2 regions of the Rahnella sp. GSA61A genome follow, and region 1 is predicted to be linked to the other one. Evidence: predicted binding sites of a transcription regulator. Region 1 holds the regulator's gene; the other holds the start of a gene.

Region 1 (7,642 bases):
GTTGCTGGCGGGTTTAGAATAGTGATGCCCTCTTTGGCTTCGCGAATAAATATGGTAACAATAGGCTTAATTATGCGCAGCCTTGACGCCAGAACTTCGACCACAGAAAAGACCGCGTCTCGCCTGCCTGCATCACCTTTATGGAGAACAGCGCATTATGTCAGCCAAACATCCTGTTATTGCCGTGACCGGTTCGAGCGGTGCAGGCACCACGACCACCAGCGTGGCATTTCGTAAAATATTTCAGCAGCTTGGTTTGCGTGCGGCGGAACTGGAAGGCGACAGTTTTCATCATTTCACCCGTCCTGAAATGGATGCGGCAATACGCAAGGCGCGCGATCTGGGACGTCATATCAGCTACTTCGGGCCGGAAGCCAATGACTTTGGTTTGCTGGAAAAAAGCTTTATCGAATACGGTAAAACAGGCACTGGTCGTTCACGTAAGTATCTGCATACTTATGACGAAGCCGTTCCCTACAATCAGGTGCCGGGTACCTTTACGCCGTGGCAGGCGTTGCCGGAACCGACGGATATTTTGTTTTACGAAGGGTTACACGGTGGCGTGGTGGCGGACAAAATTGACGTTGCCGCGCAGGTCGACCTGCTGGTCGGCGTAGTGCCTATCGTCAACCTCGAATGGATCCAGAAACTGGTGCGCGATACCGGCGAGCGCGGGCATTCCCGTGAAGCGGTGATGGATTCCGTCGTGCGTTCGATGGATGACTATATCAATTACATTACGCCGCAGTTTTCCCGCACACACATCAATTTCCAGCGGGTACCCACCATCGACACCTCGAACCCGTTTGCCGCCAAAGCCATTCCGTCACTGGATGAAAGCTTTGTGGTGATTCATTTTCAGGGACTGGATGACATCGATTTCCCGTATCTGCTGGCCATGCTGCAAGGGTCGTTTATCTCGCACATCAAAACACTGGTGGTGCCGGGCGGCAAAATGGGGCTGGCGATGGAGCTGATCATGGCGCCGCTGGTGCAGCGCCTGATGGAAGGCAAGAAGATCGAGTAAACTTTATTCGGCTGCAATCACTTCAAAGCTGTGGGTGATTGTGGCCGCTTTCCCCAGCATCAGAGACACAGAACAGTATTTTTCGGCAGACAGGCTGACTGCGCGTTCAACAATCTTATCGGTCAGATCCTTACCGGTGACGATAAAATGCAGATTGATGTGAGTGAACAGACGCGGCGCTTCTTCGCGGCGTTGTGAGGTCAGCTTCACTTCACAATCACGCACGTCATTACGACCTTTTTGCAAAATTGACACCACGTCGATTGCACTACACCCCCCTGCGGACATCAGTAACATTTCCATCGGGCTTGGGGCTTTATCACCCGCGTTTCCATCCATTGAAATCTGATGACCCGATGCAGACTCACCTAAAAATGTCAGTCCTTCAACCCATTTGACACGTGCATGCATGAACTATTCTCCCGGTGAATAAACTTGTCGAAATCTGCTCTCAGAGTACCCTTTCACCTAAAATCTGGCAACGTAACCCGATCGCCATCATGCTGAAGCGAGACAACAGAAGACAGCATCTCAAACCTGTGCTACAAACAAAGCCGAAACATACTTTCCAGTAAATTGCGGTGACGGTTTTTGCGGTTTAAGTACAGAACCCACGGTGATGACAGCAATAAACAGGCTGTTGCACTCCGACATCCGCTTGCAGCATTTCTGGAGAGTTATATGCTGAAAGGGCGCTTTGGATTTGAAGTGCCGTACAGGGAACTCTGAGCCCTGTGATTTTGGGCAGCGATAACAACAGAGGATAATAGCAAATGGTTCTCGGCAAGCCACAAACAGACCCGACTCTTGAATGGTTCCTGTCTCACTGTCATATACATAAGTATCCTTCTAAAAGTACGCTGATTCACCAGGGTGAAAAAGCCGAAACGCTTTACTACATCGTGAAAGGGTCAGTTGCTGTCCTGATTAAAGATGAAGAAGGCAAGGAAATGATACTGTCCTACCTTAACCAAGGTGACTTCATCGGTGAGCTGGGACTCTTCGAAGAAGGTCAGGAACGCAGTGCCTGGGTACGTGCTAAAACTGCCTGTGAAGTGGCTGAAATTTCGTATAAAAAATTCCGCCAGCTGATTCAGGTTAACCCGGATATTCTGATGCGTCTCTCCGCGCAGATGGCCAACCGTCTGCAAGTGACGTCAGAGAAAGTCGGCAACCTTGCCTTCCTTGACGTTACCGGTCGTATCGCTCAAACCTTGCTCAATCTGGCTAAACAGCCTGATGCAATGACCCATCCGGACGGGATGCAAATCAAGATTACCCGCCAGGAAATTGGCCAAATCGTCGGTTGTTCACGTGAAACAGTCGGACGCATTCTCAAAATGCTGGAAGATCAAAGCCTGATCTCCGCACACGGTAAAACGATTGTCGTTTACGGCACACGTTAATCCCTCAAAAATTGGCGCGGCAAAACACTGTCGCGCCTTTTTTATGGGCTAAGCTTTACCCATGACGCTATGGCGAAGACTGTTTTACCATCCTGAAGTGAACTACGCGCTGCGCCAGACGCTGGTGTTGTGCTTACCTGTTGGCATTTGCTGGCTGTTTGGCAATTTGCAAATGGGCCTGCTGTTTTCCCTCTGCCCGGCCTGTTGTAACATCGCCGGTCTGGATACCCCGCATAAACGCTTTTTCAAACGCCTGCTCGTCGGCGGTTCACTCTTTGCCGTGAGCAGCCTTCTGCTGCAACTGATGCTCGAAAGCTGGCATATACCGCTGCCGCTGATCATGCTGTCGCTGGCGTTACTGCTCGGCGTCACCGGTGAAATCAGCCCGCTGCATGCGCGCCTGTTGCCCGGTGCGCTGGTGGCGACTATCTTCACGCTGAGTATGGTGGGCGTGCGCCCGATGTGGCAGGCCCCGGTGTTGTTCGCCGCTGGCACAGCCTGGTACGGATTGTTTAACTGGGCGTGGTTTCGTATTTCGGAAGAACAGCCGATGCGCGAAACGCTCAGCCAGCTCTATCTGCAACTCGCGGATTATTTCGAAGCCAAGTACAGCCTGCTGACGCAACACACCGATCCCGAAACCGCGTTACCCCCACTGCTAGCCCGCCAGCAGCAGGTTATCGACCTGATTGCCCTGCTTTATCAGCAATTACACATGTTGCCCCAGCACGGACATCATCATCACCATAAGCGGCTATTTCAGCGTTTTCAGGTGGCGCTCGATTTGCAGGAGCACATTACAGTGAGCCTGCATCAGCCGGAAGAAGTGCAGAAACTGGTGGAGGAAAGCCATGCCGAAGCGGTTATCCGCCGAAATGCACAGGTGATTTCCACCCGTCTTCGGGTGATTGCCGACGATATTCTTTATCACCGTTTATCCGGGCGCTTTACGATGGCCAATGAGCTGACCGCGCTGGAGAAAATCGCCGCGCGCAACCCGGACAATCCGGTAGGTCAGTTTTGTTATTACCATTTCAGCCGCATTGCCCGTCTGTTACGCACACAGCGGCCGTTGTACAAACGTGACCTGATGAACACCCAGCCGCGTTTGCCCTTCTGGCCCGCGCTGAAAAGCTATCTTTCCTTCAAATCCGTGGCACTGCGTAATGCCGCACGTTTGGGCATTATTCTGGCGATTGGCAGCAGTCTGGGTCTGTTCTTCAATTTGCCCAAACCCTACTGGATCTTGCTGACTATCATGTTGGTCAGCCAGAACGGTTATAACGCCACGCGGGTGAGGATCCAGCACCGTGCACTCGGTACGCTGGCCGGATTGCTGATTGCCTCAGGCTTGCTCAAACTGGAACTGCCGGAAGGCACCACGCTGCTGTGCATGCTGCTGATCACCCTGTTGTCCTATACCGTTCTGCGCAAAAACTACGGACTGGCGATGGTCGGCATGACGGTGACTGCAGTGTATACCCTGCAATTGCTGGCGATGAACGGCGTGCATTTTCTGGTACCACGACTGGTCGATACCCTGATCGGCTGCGCGCTGGCCTTTGGTGGCACTATCTGGTTGTGGCCGCAATGGCAAAGCGGTTTGCTGCGCCAGAATGCACACCAGGCGCTGGAAATCTATCAGGACGCTATCCGCCTGCTGCTCGAGGAAAGCCCCGACACCGCCAAACTGGCGTACACCCGTATGCAGGTCAATCAGGCGCACAATAAGCTGTTCACTTCGCTAAATCAGGCGATGCAGGAGCCGGGTTTTAACTCACATTATCTGGCGGATATGCGTTTGTGGGTGACGCACAGTCAGTTTGTGGTTGAGCATATCAACGCGATGACGATCCTCGCCCGCGAGCATTACATGCTGCCGGAAAAACTGGCGACGGAGTATTTACAGACCTGCGAAATCGCGCTGCAAAGCTGTCAACAACGACTGCTCTACGACGGGCCGGGCAGCGAGAACAACCTGTTTAATGCGCCGGAACTTCACCCGGATATGCCACTGACCGAAATGGAACGCCATCTGCGGCGCGTAATTTCACATCTCAGCGTGATGCATACCATCTCGTCACTGGCGTGGAAGCAGAGGCCGCATCATGGGATCTGGCTGACGCGGCGGGCGTGAAGGGGGAGACCCCTTTCAAATCCCCTTTTTACTGGCTTGCAGTCAGACTGCTTTTTGAAATTGAGAAAATTTCGGTTTCTCAAGTACGGATGCCGTGTACTGGCGTTCTTTTAAACGGATTGAGAAAGTTTCGGTTTTTCAATTGCCGTGTTCGCTTAACTCACCGAGCCGAAACCGACCAAAGAGGGCTAAGACGAGCCCTCTTTGGAATCTCCACGTCTTAAACTGCGCGCTTCGCTCGTAGGCTATGTTCCAGCAACCACAGCGACAGGCTGGAAATCTTGCCGCGTTGCGGTTCCTTCTCTCGGTCTTCGAGCCACTGGTCTCGAAGCCGCTCCGTTCAGCAAGATTTCTGATTCGCCCGCAGGATTCTAAATTCAAAAGCAGAAGGGTTTTATCTTTTAGAAATGTCGATTGGCGTGCTCAAAAATGGCACCGAATGAACGGTTCGAGACCTATGGCTCGAAGCCTGAAATTCGGGAATCGCGCAGCGATGACATTTTGCGCCACACACTAATGCGCCAGAACATGTCCGCCGTGCCCGCGACAGCGCGCAGTGAAAAAGCGAAGGGAGATCCAAGAGGGAAAAAGCACTTTTCCCTCTTGGTCGGTTTCGGCGCGAGAGGCCATGTGATAAATGTTAGTGAGAAACCGAAATTGTCTCGATCAAGCGTTTAAAGACGGAGGCGTGGGGATCACCCCCCACAAACTTTCCCCACGGCTTTCTCAAACCTTTCCATCCCTTCTTCAATATCCGCGAAGTCGATAACAAGCGATGGCGCAAACCGCATCACGTTTGGTCCGGCGACCAGCATCATCAATCCGAATTCTGCCGCGGCGGCATGGAATTCTCCGGCGCGGTTTTTATACGCATCAGAAAGCTCGGCGCCGATCAGCAAACCCTGGCCGCGGAACTCGCTGAAGATGTGATATTTCTGGTTGATGGCCTCCAGCGCGCTGATGAATTTCTCGCGGCGCTCGTTGATCCCGGCCAGCACGTCTGGCGTATTGATGATATCCAGTGCAGCCTCAGCGACGGCGCAGGCCAGCGGGTTACCGCCGTAGGTGGTGCCGTGTTTGCCCGGTTCCATCACCGAGGCCACGTCTTCGGTTGCCAGCATGGCGGAAACCGGGAAACCGCCGCCGAGCGCTTTGGCAGTGGTCAGGATGTCTGGCGTCACGCCGTAATGCATGTAGCTGAACAACTTGCCGCTGCGCCCCATGCCGCTTTGTACTTCATCCAGCACCAGCAGCGCCTGATGTTTGTCACAAAGCTCGCGCAGACCTTGCAGAAACGCTTTGGTCGCAGGCGTGACACCGCCCTCCCCTTGCACAGGCTCGACAACAATGGCGCAGGTGTGGTCGTCGATCACCGCTTTTACGGCATCCAGATCGTTGAACGGCACGTGCACAATATCAGCGGGTTTCGGGCCGAAGCCGTCGGAGTATTTCGGCTGGCCACCCACGGAAACCGTGAACAGCGTGCGACCGTGGAAGGCATTATGGAAAGCGATGATCTTACTTTTGTACGGGCTGTGACGGTGCGAAGCGTAATAGCGCGCCAGTTTAAAGGCCGCTTCGTTGGCTTCAGCGCCGGAGTTGGCGAAGAATACGCGGTCGGCAAAGGTGGCGTCGATCAGCTTCTGCGCCAGTCGAAGGGCGGGTTCATTGGTAAATACGTTACTGACATGCCACAGGGTTTCGCCCTGCTCGTGCAACGCTTTCACCAGTGCCGGATGGCAATGTCCAAGCGCCGTCACAGCGATACCCCCGGCGAAATCAACATACTCGTTCCCTTGCTGATCCCACACGCGACTGCCTTTACCTTTCACGGGAATGAATTTCGCAGGTGAATAAACCGGCAAAATAACTTTATCGAATGTGCCCCGATCTACCGATGATTTTTCCGCCATTACCCTTCTCCCTCACGACCATTGATATGAAAATATAATCACAAAATATGCATAAAAAATCACATACAGGCAAACAGAAATCGCATCTGATGGGCAAGTAATTTTTTCAGCAATATTAACTGATTAGATTTTAAGGAAATTATCCAAAAGCTGATGCCCCTGCTCGCTCAAAATGCTTTCAGGATGGAACTGAACGCCATGCAGCGGCAAGGTTTTGTGCATGATGCCCATAATGTCGTCACGACCACCATCCCGTTCTGTCCATGCAGTAACCTCGAAACAATCGGGCAGCGTCTGTGGCGCGACCACCAGCGAATGGTAGCGCGTCACGGTCAGCGGATTATTCAGCCCGGTAAAGACACTCCTGCCGGTATGGCGGACAGGGGATGTTTTACCGTGAATGGCCTGCCGGGCGCGGACGATGCTCGCGCCGAACGCCTGCGCCATCGCCTGATGCCCGAGGCACACGCCAAGTATCGGTAAACGGTCGGAGAAATGGGCAATCGCTTGCAGGGAAATGCCAGCCTGATCAGGCGTACACGGACCGGGAGAAATCACCAGATGTGAGGGGGAAAGCTGTTCAATGTCGGTGAGCGTCAGCTGATCATTACGCATCACTTTCACCTCTGCACCTAGCTCGCAAAAATATTGATAGAGGTTGTAGGTGAAGGAATCGTAGTTGTCGATCAGCAGCAGCATAGTGTACCCGGTAAAAGTCGGAAAATTTACCGGGCAATTCTACGCATTTTTCAGCTCGGGCTCAGTATTTTGTCGATCAATGTTCTTCCGGGATTTCACTGACAACAGTATTAAAAATTGCCACCAGCTCGGATTCATCACCAAACACCGCCGTTTTATTGGCCGCCAGCCAGCGCTCACGATCCACTTTGGACCAGTCAATATCGTAGCCAGCATGAATGACCAGTTGCTCGATGAAGATCCGCAGCGCACGTCCGTTACCTTCGCGGAACGGATGCAGCAGATTCAGGCCGGTGTAATAGTGAGCCAGACGCTCAGCGAGATTATCCAGGGGTAACCCGACCAGAAACGCTTCTTCTTCAAGCTCCTGCATCAGCGCGTTGCCCTCTTTTTCGATGTATTCGAAATGGCAAAACTGAGTGTCATCCTTGTAGATATCGATTTCACGGAACTCGCCTGC
Region 2 (7,642 bases), on a different contig from region 1:
GTTAAGTCATTGTTGGCATTGGCTTCGCCCCCAAGATCCTCACCGAGAGCCTGAGTAACAAGAGAAGGAATATCATTCTGGATACGTTCGAGTAACTGTGCGCGGCGACTTTCACGGCTGTAGCTGCGGGTAGACATACAAATACTCCGAAATGGCGGATAAGAAGGACAAAAAAACATGCTACCCTGTTGCTGTGATAAGTACCACCTGAGCACATCATTGAGGTCTTTGATGCACTTAAAACAAGGCTGGATAACAGAAGCCCGGCAGGTCGTTTCCCCTCATTTTGATCTCCGTCCTGAAGATGAAATTCCCTCATTGCTGGTGATCCATAACATCAGTTTGCCGCCTGGAAAATTCGGCGGTCCTTATATTGATCAATTGTTTACCGGTACGCTGAATCCGCAGGATGATCCTTATTTTGAAGGAATCAGCCACTTACGCGTTGCTGCGCATTGTTTAATTCGTCGTGATGGCGAGATTGTGCAATATGTGCCCTTTGATAAACGCGCCTGGCATGCGGGTGTATCCAGCTGGCGGGGGCGTGAGCGCTGTAATGATTTTTCGATTGGTATTGAGCTGGAAGGGACGGATTTTGAGCCTTTTACTGATGCGCAATATCGCAACCTGGTTGCCGTTACTGAGTTGTTAATGAAGCATTATCCCATTAGTCTTGAAGCGATTACCGGACACAGTGATATTGCTCCCGGGCGTAAGACCGATCCCGGCCCTGAATTCGACTGGGCATTTTATCGCAAGCTGTTAGCGCTGCCGGTAGGGCAGAATGACCTTTCTGACCTGTAATTAACCGGTTTTCGGTTTCGTTTTTACGGGTGTGATGTGTTTAGAGAGAGTGACAATCGATGACGTTATTTACTTTGCTCCTGGTGCTGGCTTGGGAACGCTTGTTCAAACTGGGTGAACACTGGCAGTTGGATCATCGGTTTGAGGTGATTTTCCGCCGTGGCCGGCAGGCTTCTCTGGCTAAAACGCTGGTCATTACGATTGTCTGGATGGTGATCATCTGGGCAGTATTGCGCGCAGTGCAGGGGATCTTCTTCGGGGTGCCAACCCTGATTTTCTGGGTGATTTTATGTCTGCTGTGTATTGGCGCTGGCATCAAACGCAAGCATTACCGTGCCTACCTTAAGTCCGCCCGTCAGGGCGATGCTGATGCCTGTAAGGAAATGGCAGAAGAGCTGGCCTTGATCCACGGGTTGCCGACAGATTGCAGCGAAGAAGCCCGGCTGAGAGAGCTGCAAAATGCGCTGCTTTGGATTAACTACCGTTACTATCTCGGGCCGTTGTTCTGGTTCGTGGTTTGTGGGCCTTACGGACCGATAGCGCTGGGCGGTTATGCCGTATTGCGCGGTTACCAGACCTGGCTGGCGCGCCATATGCCGCCGTTGAAACGTTCGCAGTCCGGCGTGGATGCCCTGTTACATATTCTCGACTGGATCCCTGTTCGTCTGGCCGGCGTGGCTTATGCATTGCTTGGTCATGGCGAGAAAGCCTTACCGGCCTGGTTTGCTTCGCTGGGCGATATTCACTCTTCGCAATATCATGTATTAACGCGGCTGGCGCAGTTCTCTCTGGCGCGCGATCCGCATACCGATCCGGTACAGACACCTCGCGCTGCTGTGAGCCTCGCGCGTAAAGTGACGATGATAATCCTGGTGGTTGTAGCGCTGCTGACGATTTACGGCACCTTGATTTAATTCTCTTTTATCATCCGATATTGCATAAAAAAGCCCGGTACATTTTTAGTGTCCGGGCTTTTTGCTTTTTGTCAGTGCTGTTTTTGTAACGTCAGCGGACGGTTATCGGCGGCGGGTTCTCCGAAATCGGGCATGCCATTCTCGTCCCAGCGGAAGGTTTTAATGCGCGTATGCCGGTTCGGGTCGTACAGCGGATCACCCTCAATTTCAGTGTAGTTTCGGGCATGATATACCAGCACGTCTGCGCCCTGTTCGTTGCGAGTGAAGCTGTTATGTCCCGGCCCGAACTGCCGGTTCTGGGCCTGCGTGGTGAATACCGGACGCTGGGATTTATGCCAGCTCACCGGATCCATCAGATTGCTGTTGATGTCTGCAGTGAGGAGGCCGATACAGTAATTTTCGTCGGTGGCGCTGGCGGAATAGGTGATGAAAATTTTATCACCGTGTTTGATCACCGCCGGTCCCTCATTAACCCAAAAACCGATGATTTCCCAGTCCAGCTCCGGCTTGCTGAGCATGACGGGCGGTGATTTCAGCGTCCACGGGTTTTCCATTTCGGCCAGATACAAATTGGAGTTTCCGCGAATTTCCGGGTCTTTCTGCGCCCACAGATAATAGCTTTTGCCCTGATGCTCAAAGTGCGTGGCATCGAGCGAGAAGCTGTCGATCGGCGTCTGGATCCGGCCTTTCTCCTGCCATTTCCCTGTGAGCGGATCCGCCTCTTCACACACCAGCGCATACATTCTGTGCTGGAATAAGCCGTCAACAATCTCCTGTGAGGGGGCGGCCGCGTAATAGATCACCCATTGTCCGTCGATAAAATGCAACTCCGGTGCCCAGATAAGTGCGCTCATCGGGCCGGTATCAGGTTTATGCCAGACAATGGTGGCTGGCGCGTCGGCAAGCCCTGTCAGCGTTGGCGAGCGGCGGATCTCCAGCCGGTCATATTCAGGCACTGATGCGATAAAGTAATAGTTTCCGTCGCTGTGCAGCCAGATATGCGGATCTGCACGTTGCTCAATCAGCGGGTTGGGATAATTACTCATGTTTCAGCTCCTTGCTGGTCAGTGGGACGCTGAGTGCTTCTGCGTCCTGTGCATTTTTCTCGTCGTGATATTCATTCAGCTCGCGGTAATTACGGCGGCGAATCTCCAGATCTGCCTGAATGGTACGCATGGTTTCGCGATCAACTTTCAGTAAGCGTACAACACCGGCAGTGATGAGGTAGCCCACGCCAGGAATGACAGTGAACAACAACATGATGCCGTTGATGGCATGGTCGCTTTGCTGCGTTGCGCTGGCATTGTAGCCATACGCGGAGAGCAGGAAGCCGACCATCGCGCCCGCTACCGCCAGTCCGCATTTCAGGAAGAACAGGTTACCGGAGAAGCTGATGCCGGTAACACGTTTGCCGGTTTTCCATTCGCCGTAATCGTCAACGTCGGCCATCAGCGACCAGTGCAGCGGGGAAGGGAGCTGGTGCATGATGTTGAGGATGAAGTACGCTACCAGAATAAGCGTGGTGGCGTGCGGGTCGAGGAAATAGAATCCGCAGGAGAAAATGGTCAGGATGATATTGGCCCAGAAGAACACTTTCAGTTTGCAGTATTTATCGGTCAGCGGTTTTGCCAGTGCACTGCCGATCATCATGCCCACCACGCCGAGGCTGATAAACATGCTGGCAAAGGATGTGGATTTTTCCATTACCCAGGTGACGTAATACATAGTGGCTGCCATACGGATAAAGCCCGGGCACACGTTGCAGAACGTCAGCAGCAGGATGCGTACCCACTGGTCGTTTTTCCACACATCTTTCAGGTCAGATTTTAAGGCATGTTTTGACGGTACCGCAGGCTGAATACGTTCTTTTACCGAGCTGAAGCAGAACAGGAACATGAACAGCGCGATGATTGCCATCACCCCCATCGACATCTGATAGCCCTTGGCTTTGTCTGCGCCACCGAAAAAGTCGGCCATCGGCAGTAAGGTGGAAGACAGGATCAGCGTCGCGATCCCTACCATAAAGAAGCGGTAAGACTGGCAGGCAACACGCTCATGCGGATCGGCAGTAATGACGCCGCCCAGCGAGCAGTAGGGAATGTTGATGGCGGTGTAAGTCAGGGACATCAGGAAGTAGGTTACAAACGCATAGATAACTTTGCTGTTGTAACTCCATTCTGGTGTGGTGAACATCAGCACACTGAACAGTACGTATGGCACCGAAACCCATAACAAATACGGGCGGAAACGGCCCCAGCGGGTGGTGGTACGGTCAGCAATCGCGCCCATGATCGGGTCGGTGACGGCATCGATAACACGCACTGATAGCAGCAATACGCCAACCAGTGCCGGGGCTAAACCGAAGATATCTGTGTAAAAATAATTAAGAAACAGCATGATGGCGCCGCCAATCATATTGCAGCCCGCATCCCCCATTCCGTACGCCACTTTCTCTTTGAACGACAGTGCGCCTTCCTTCATGGATGTTCTCTCCGGATTGTGGATAAAAGGATTTTGTTAAAAAACTGTTTGTTAGCCCTGAGTATTGGCCGGGGAAGGGAAGAGGGGTCAGGAGGTAAGAGTCATGAAGATGGACATTTTGGTCATACGGGAGGAAATGTGACGTACCTAACAAAGCGCCCCGGTAAGTCTGCACTTAACCGGGGCGCTTTTTCGTTTCAATTTTAAAACGAATACTTAAGCGTTAACGGATTTCCCGCTTTGCTGATTTTTGACCCAGTAACCGATGGCCAGAACTACCAGCCACACCGGGATCAGCCATACGGAGATCGCCATGCCCGGGGTGATAGCCATGATCACCAGAATTGCCGCCATAAACAGCAGGCAGATATAGTTACCCAGCGGATACAGCAGCGCTTTGAACTTAGGTTCCACGCCTTCACGACGTTTCGCCTGACGGAATTTGATGTGCGCCAGGCTGATCATCGCCCAGTTGATCACCAGTGCAGACACCACCAGAGCCATCAGCAGACCAAACGCTTCACCCGGCATCAGGTAGTTAATCAGAACACACAGCGCTGTGGTGGCAGCAGAAACGAGGATAGAAGCCACCGGCACGCCGCGCTTGTCGACGTTGAGCAATGCTTTAGGCGCGTTGCCTTGCTGAGCCAGACCAAACAACATGCGGCTGTTGCAGTAAACACAGCTGTTATAAACCGACAGCGCTGCCGTCAGGATCACCACGTTCAGAGCATTCGCTACCAGTGCATCACCCAGGTCATGGAAGATCAGCACAAACGGGCTGGTATCCGGCCCGACACGGGTCCATGGCATCAGGGAAAGCAGGACGGCAAGTGAGCCCACATAGAAAATCAGAATACGATAGATAACCTGATTGGTTGCTTTAGGAATGCTGGTTTCCGGATTATCCGCTTCAGCAGCAGTAATCCCGACCAGTTCCAGGCCACCGAAAGAGAACATGATGATCGCCATCATCATCACCAGCCCGGTCATGCCATGGGGCAGGAAACCGCCTTGCTCCCACAGGTTGCGAACTGTTGCCTGAGGGCCTGCCGTGTCGCTGAACAGCAGCCAGCCACCGAACAGAATCATCGCCACCACGGCAACCACTTTGATGATCGCAAACCAGAACTCCATCTCGCCAAACACTTTAACGTTAGTCAGGTTGATAGCGTTGATCAGCACGAAGAAAACCGCAGCAGAAGCCCATGTCGGGATTTCCGGCCACCAGAATTGAATATATTTACCGACGGCAGTCAGTTCGGCCATCGCGACCAGAACGTACAGCACCCAGTAATTCCAGCCGGAAGCAAAACCCGCAAATCCGCCCCAGTATTTATAGGCAAAATGACTGAATGAACCGGCAACCGGTTCTTCAACCACCATTTCACCCAACTGACGCATAATTAAGAATGCGATAAAACCCGCAATGGCATAACCGAGAATAATCCCCGGCCCTGCGGACTGAATGACGGAAGCACTGCCCAGAAACAGCCCTGTACCGACGGCCCCACCTAATGCAATCAACTGGATATGCCGGTTTTTGAGACCGCGCTTCAGCTCATCGCCTTGTTGTTGATCAACCATTTACCTGTCCTCTGTCATTGGGGCAAAACCCATAACATTCTGTGTGTTAGAGAGAATGTAAGGCGATAATTACACTTTTTGTATCTAATTATTTACGGCTGGATTGTGCCTAAAAATCAGGATCATCTACCGTTCGGGCAAGAATAATGTTATGCGGAAAAGTTTGCACGGGGTTTATGCATCATCTGCATAACAAATAGCCAAATTGACTGTAAATTTGTTCAGGATCCATAAAATGTGATCTGAGGCCGGGTAAAAAAGATAAATGATAAAAATTTGTTAAAATGTGCGGGGTCGACGCATTTACTGGGTAGCCATATGGACACAAGGTGAATACTTTGTTACTTTACGGCCACGTTTTTTAAATTGGTATTACCAATTGACTCCGGCAACTTAACAGAGTCGCTACTCGCAGAGAACCGCACATATATGGCTTACAGCAAAATCCGACAGCCTAAGTTATCCGATGTGATCGAGCAGCAACTTGAGTTTCTGATCCTCGAAGGCACCTTGAGACCCGGGGAAAAGCTTCCGCCAGAGCGCGAACTTGCCAAACAGTTTGATGTATCGCGACCTTCTCTCAGAGAGGCAATCCAAAGCCTGGAAGGGAAGGGGCTACTCCTGCGCCGTCAGGGTGGTGGTACTTTCGTACAAAGTAACCTGTGGCAAAGCGTGAGTGATCCGCTGGCTGAGTTACTGGCCGACCATCCTGAATCACAATTCGATCTCCTTGAAACACGACACGCCCTTGAAGGTATCGCTGCGTATTACGCGGCGCTTCGTGGCACAGAGGAAGATCTGCAGCGCATTCGCGATTGTCACGTGGTCATTCAGACCGCACAGGACAGCGGAGATCTGGACGCAGAAGCCGACGCGGTTATGCAGTATCAGGTCGCTGTAACAGAAGCAGCCCATAATGTGGTGCTGCTGCATCTGGTTCGCTGTATGGGGCCGATGCTCGAGAAGAACGTTCGACAGAACTTTGAATTGCTTTACTCACGTCGGGAAATGCTGGCGACGGTAAGCAACCACCGCGCCAGTATTTTCGAGGCGATTGTTGCACGGGAACCAGAAATAGCGCGTGCCGCATCTCACCGTCACCTGGCGTTCATTGAAGAAGTTTTGCTGGATCTCAGCAGGGAACACACCCGGCGGGATCGGTCTTTACGACGGCTCCAGCAACGAAAAGATGAAAGTTAACCATCAGGGTTAATTTTTAGAGCCTTCATTTGAGGGCTCACGGCAACTACATGACGGGCCTGTCTTCGTGCGTTCTCTTAGCGGCGAAGCGCGTTTTAGAAAGAGCGCAGGAAGACAGGCTCCAGATAAACCAACGTATTAGAGACAGATAAGGAAAAGCACCATGTCAGAACGTGTAAATAATGACGTGGATCCGATCGAAACTCGCGACTGGCTACAAGCGATCGAATCGGTCATCCGTGAAGAAGGTGTTGAGCGTGCACAGTTCCTGATCGATCAGGTTCTCAGTGAAGCGCGCAAGGGCGGCGTAAGCGTCGCTGCTGGCGCAGCCAGCCGTAACTACGTCAATACCATCGCTGTTGAAGACGAACCTGAATACCCGGGTAACCTGGAGCTGGAACGTAACATTCGTACTGCTATCCGCTGGAACGCCATCATGACCGTTCTGCGTGCGTCCAAGAAAGACCTGGAACTCGGCGGCCACATGGCTTCCTTCCAGTCTTCTGCGACCGTGTACGAAGTGTGCTTCAACCACTTCTTCCGTGCGCGCAACGAAAAAGACGGCGGCGATCTGGTGTACTTCCAGGGCCACATCTCTCCGGGCGTGTACGCACGTGCTTTCCTTGAAGGCCGTCTGACCGAAGACCAGATGAACA

What was found. Region 1 encodes CRP, which controls carbon source genes, mostly activating them, when cyclic AMP is high. Its sites were predicted from a motif close to ATGTGANNNNNNTCACAT; they were not measured.
Region 2: LC431_RS01050 (glycoside-pentoside-hexuronide (GPH):cation symporter) is a predicted target of CRP. The motif match lies at 4,336-4,353, and genes of this name have one in related genera.

What each region holds. Positions count from the first base shown of each region.
Region 1 covers NZ_JAHXYO010000008.1:19,043-26,684, forward strand. The annotation lists gene allS (HTH-type transcriptional activator AllS) at 1-22, shown strand, start outside; gene LC431_RS12155 (phosphoribulokinase) at 158-1,027, shown strand; gene LC431_RS12160 (OsmC family protein) at 1,031-1,438, opposite strand; gene crp (cAMP-activated global transcriptional regulator CRP) at 1,801-2,433, shown strand; gene LC431_RS12170 (YccS/YhfK family putative transporter) at 2,495-4,570, shown strand; gene LC431_RS12175 (aspartate aminotransferase family protein) at 5,266-6,483, opposite strand; gene LC431_RS12180 (aminodeoxychorismate synthase component II) at 6,607-7,182, opposite strand; gene LC431_RS12185 (putative adenosine monophosphate-protein transferase Fic) at 7,259-7,642, opposite strand, start outside.
Region 2 covers NZ_JAHXYO010000001.1:230,793-238,434, reverse strand. The annotation lists gene nadC (carboxylating nicotinate-nucleotide diphosphorylase) at 1-137, opposite strand, end outside; gene ampD (1,6-anhydro-N-acetylmuramyl-L-alanine amidase AmpD) at 232-804, shown strand; gene ampE (beta-lactamase regulator AmpE) at 864-1,718, shown strand; gene LC431_RS01055 (family 43 glycosylhydrolase) at 1,790-2,764, opposite strand; gene LC431_RS01050 (glycoside-pentoside-hexuronide (GPH):cation symporter) at 2,757-4,199, opposite strand; gene aroP (aromatic amino acid transporter AroP) at 4,416-5,786, opposite strand; gene pdhR (pyruvate dehydrogenase complex transcriptional repressor PdhR) at 6,216-6,986, shown strand; gene aceE (pyruvate dehydrogenase (acetyl-transferring), homodimeric type) at 7,150-7,642, shown strand, end outside.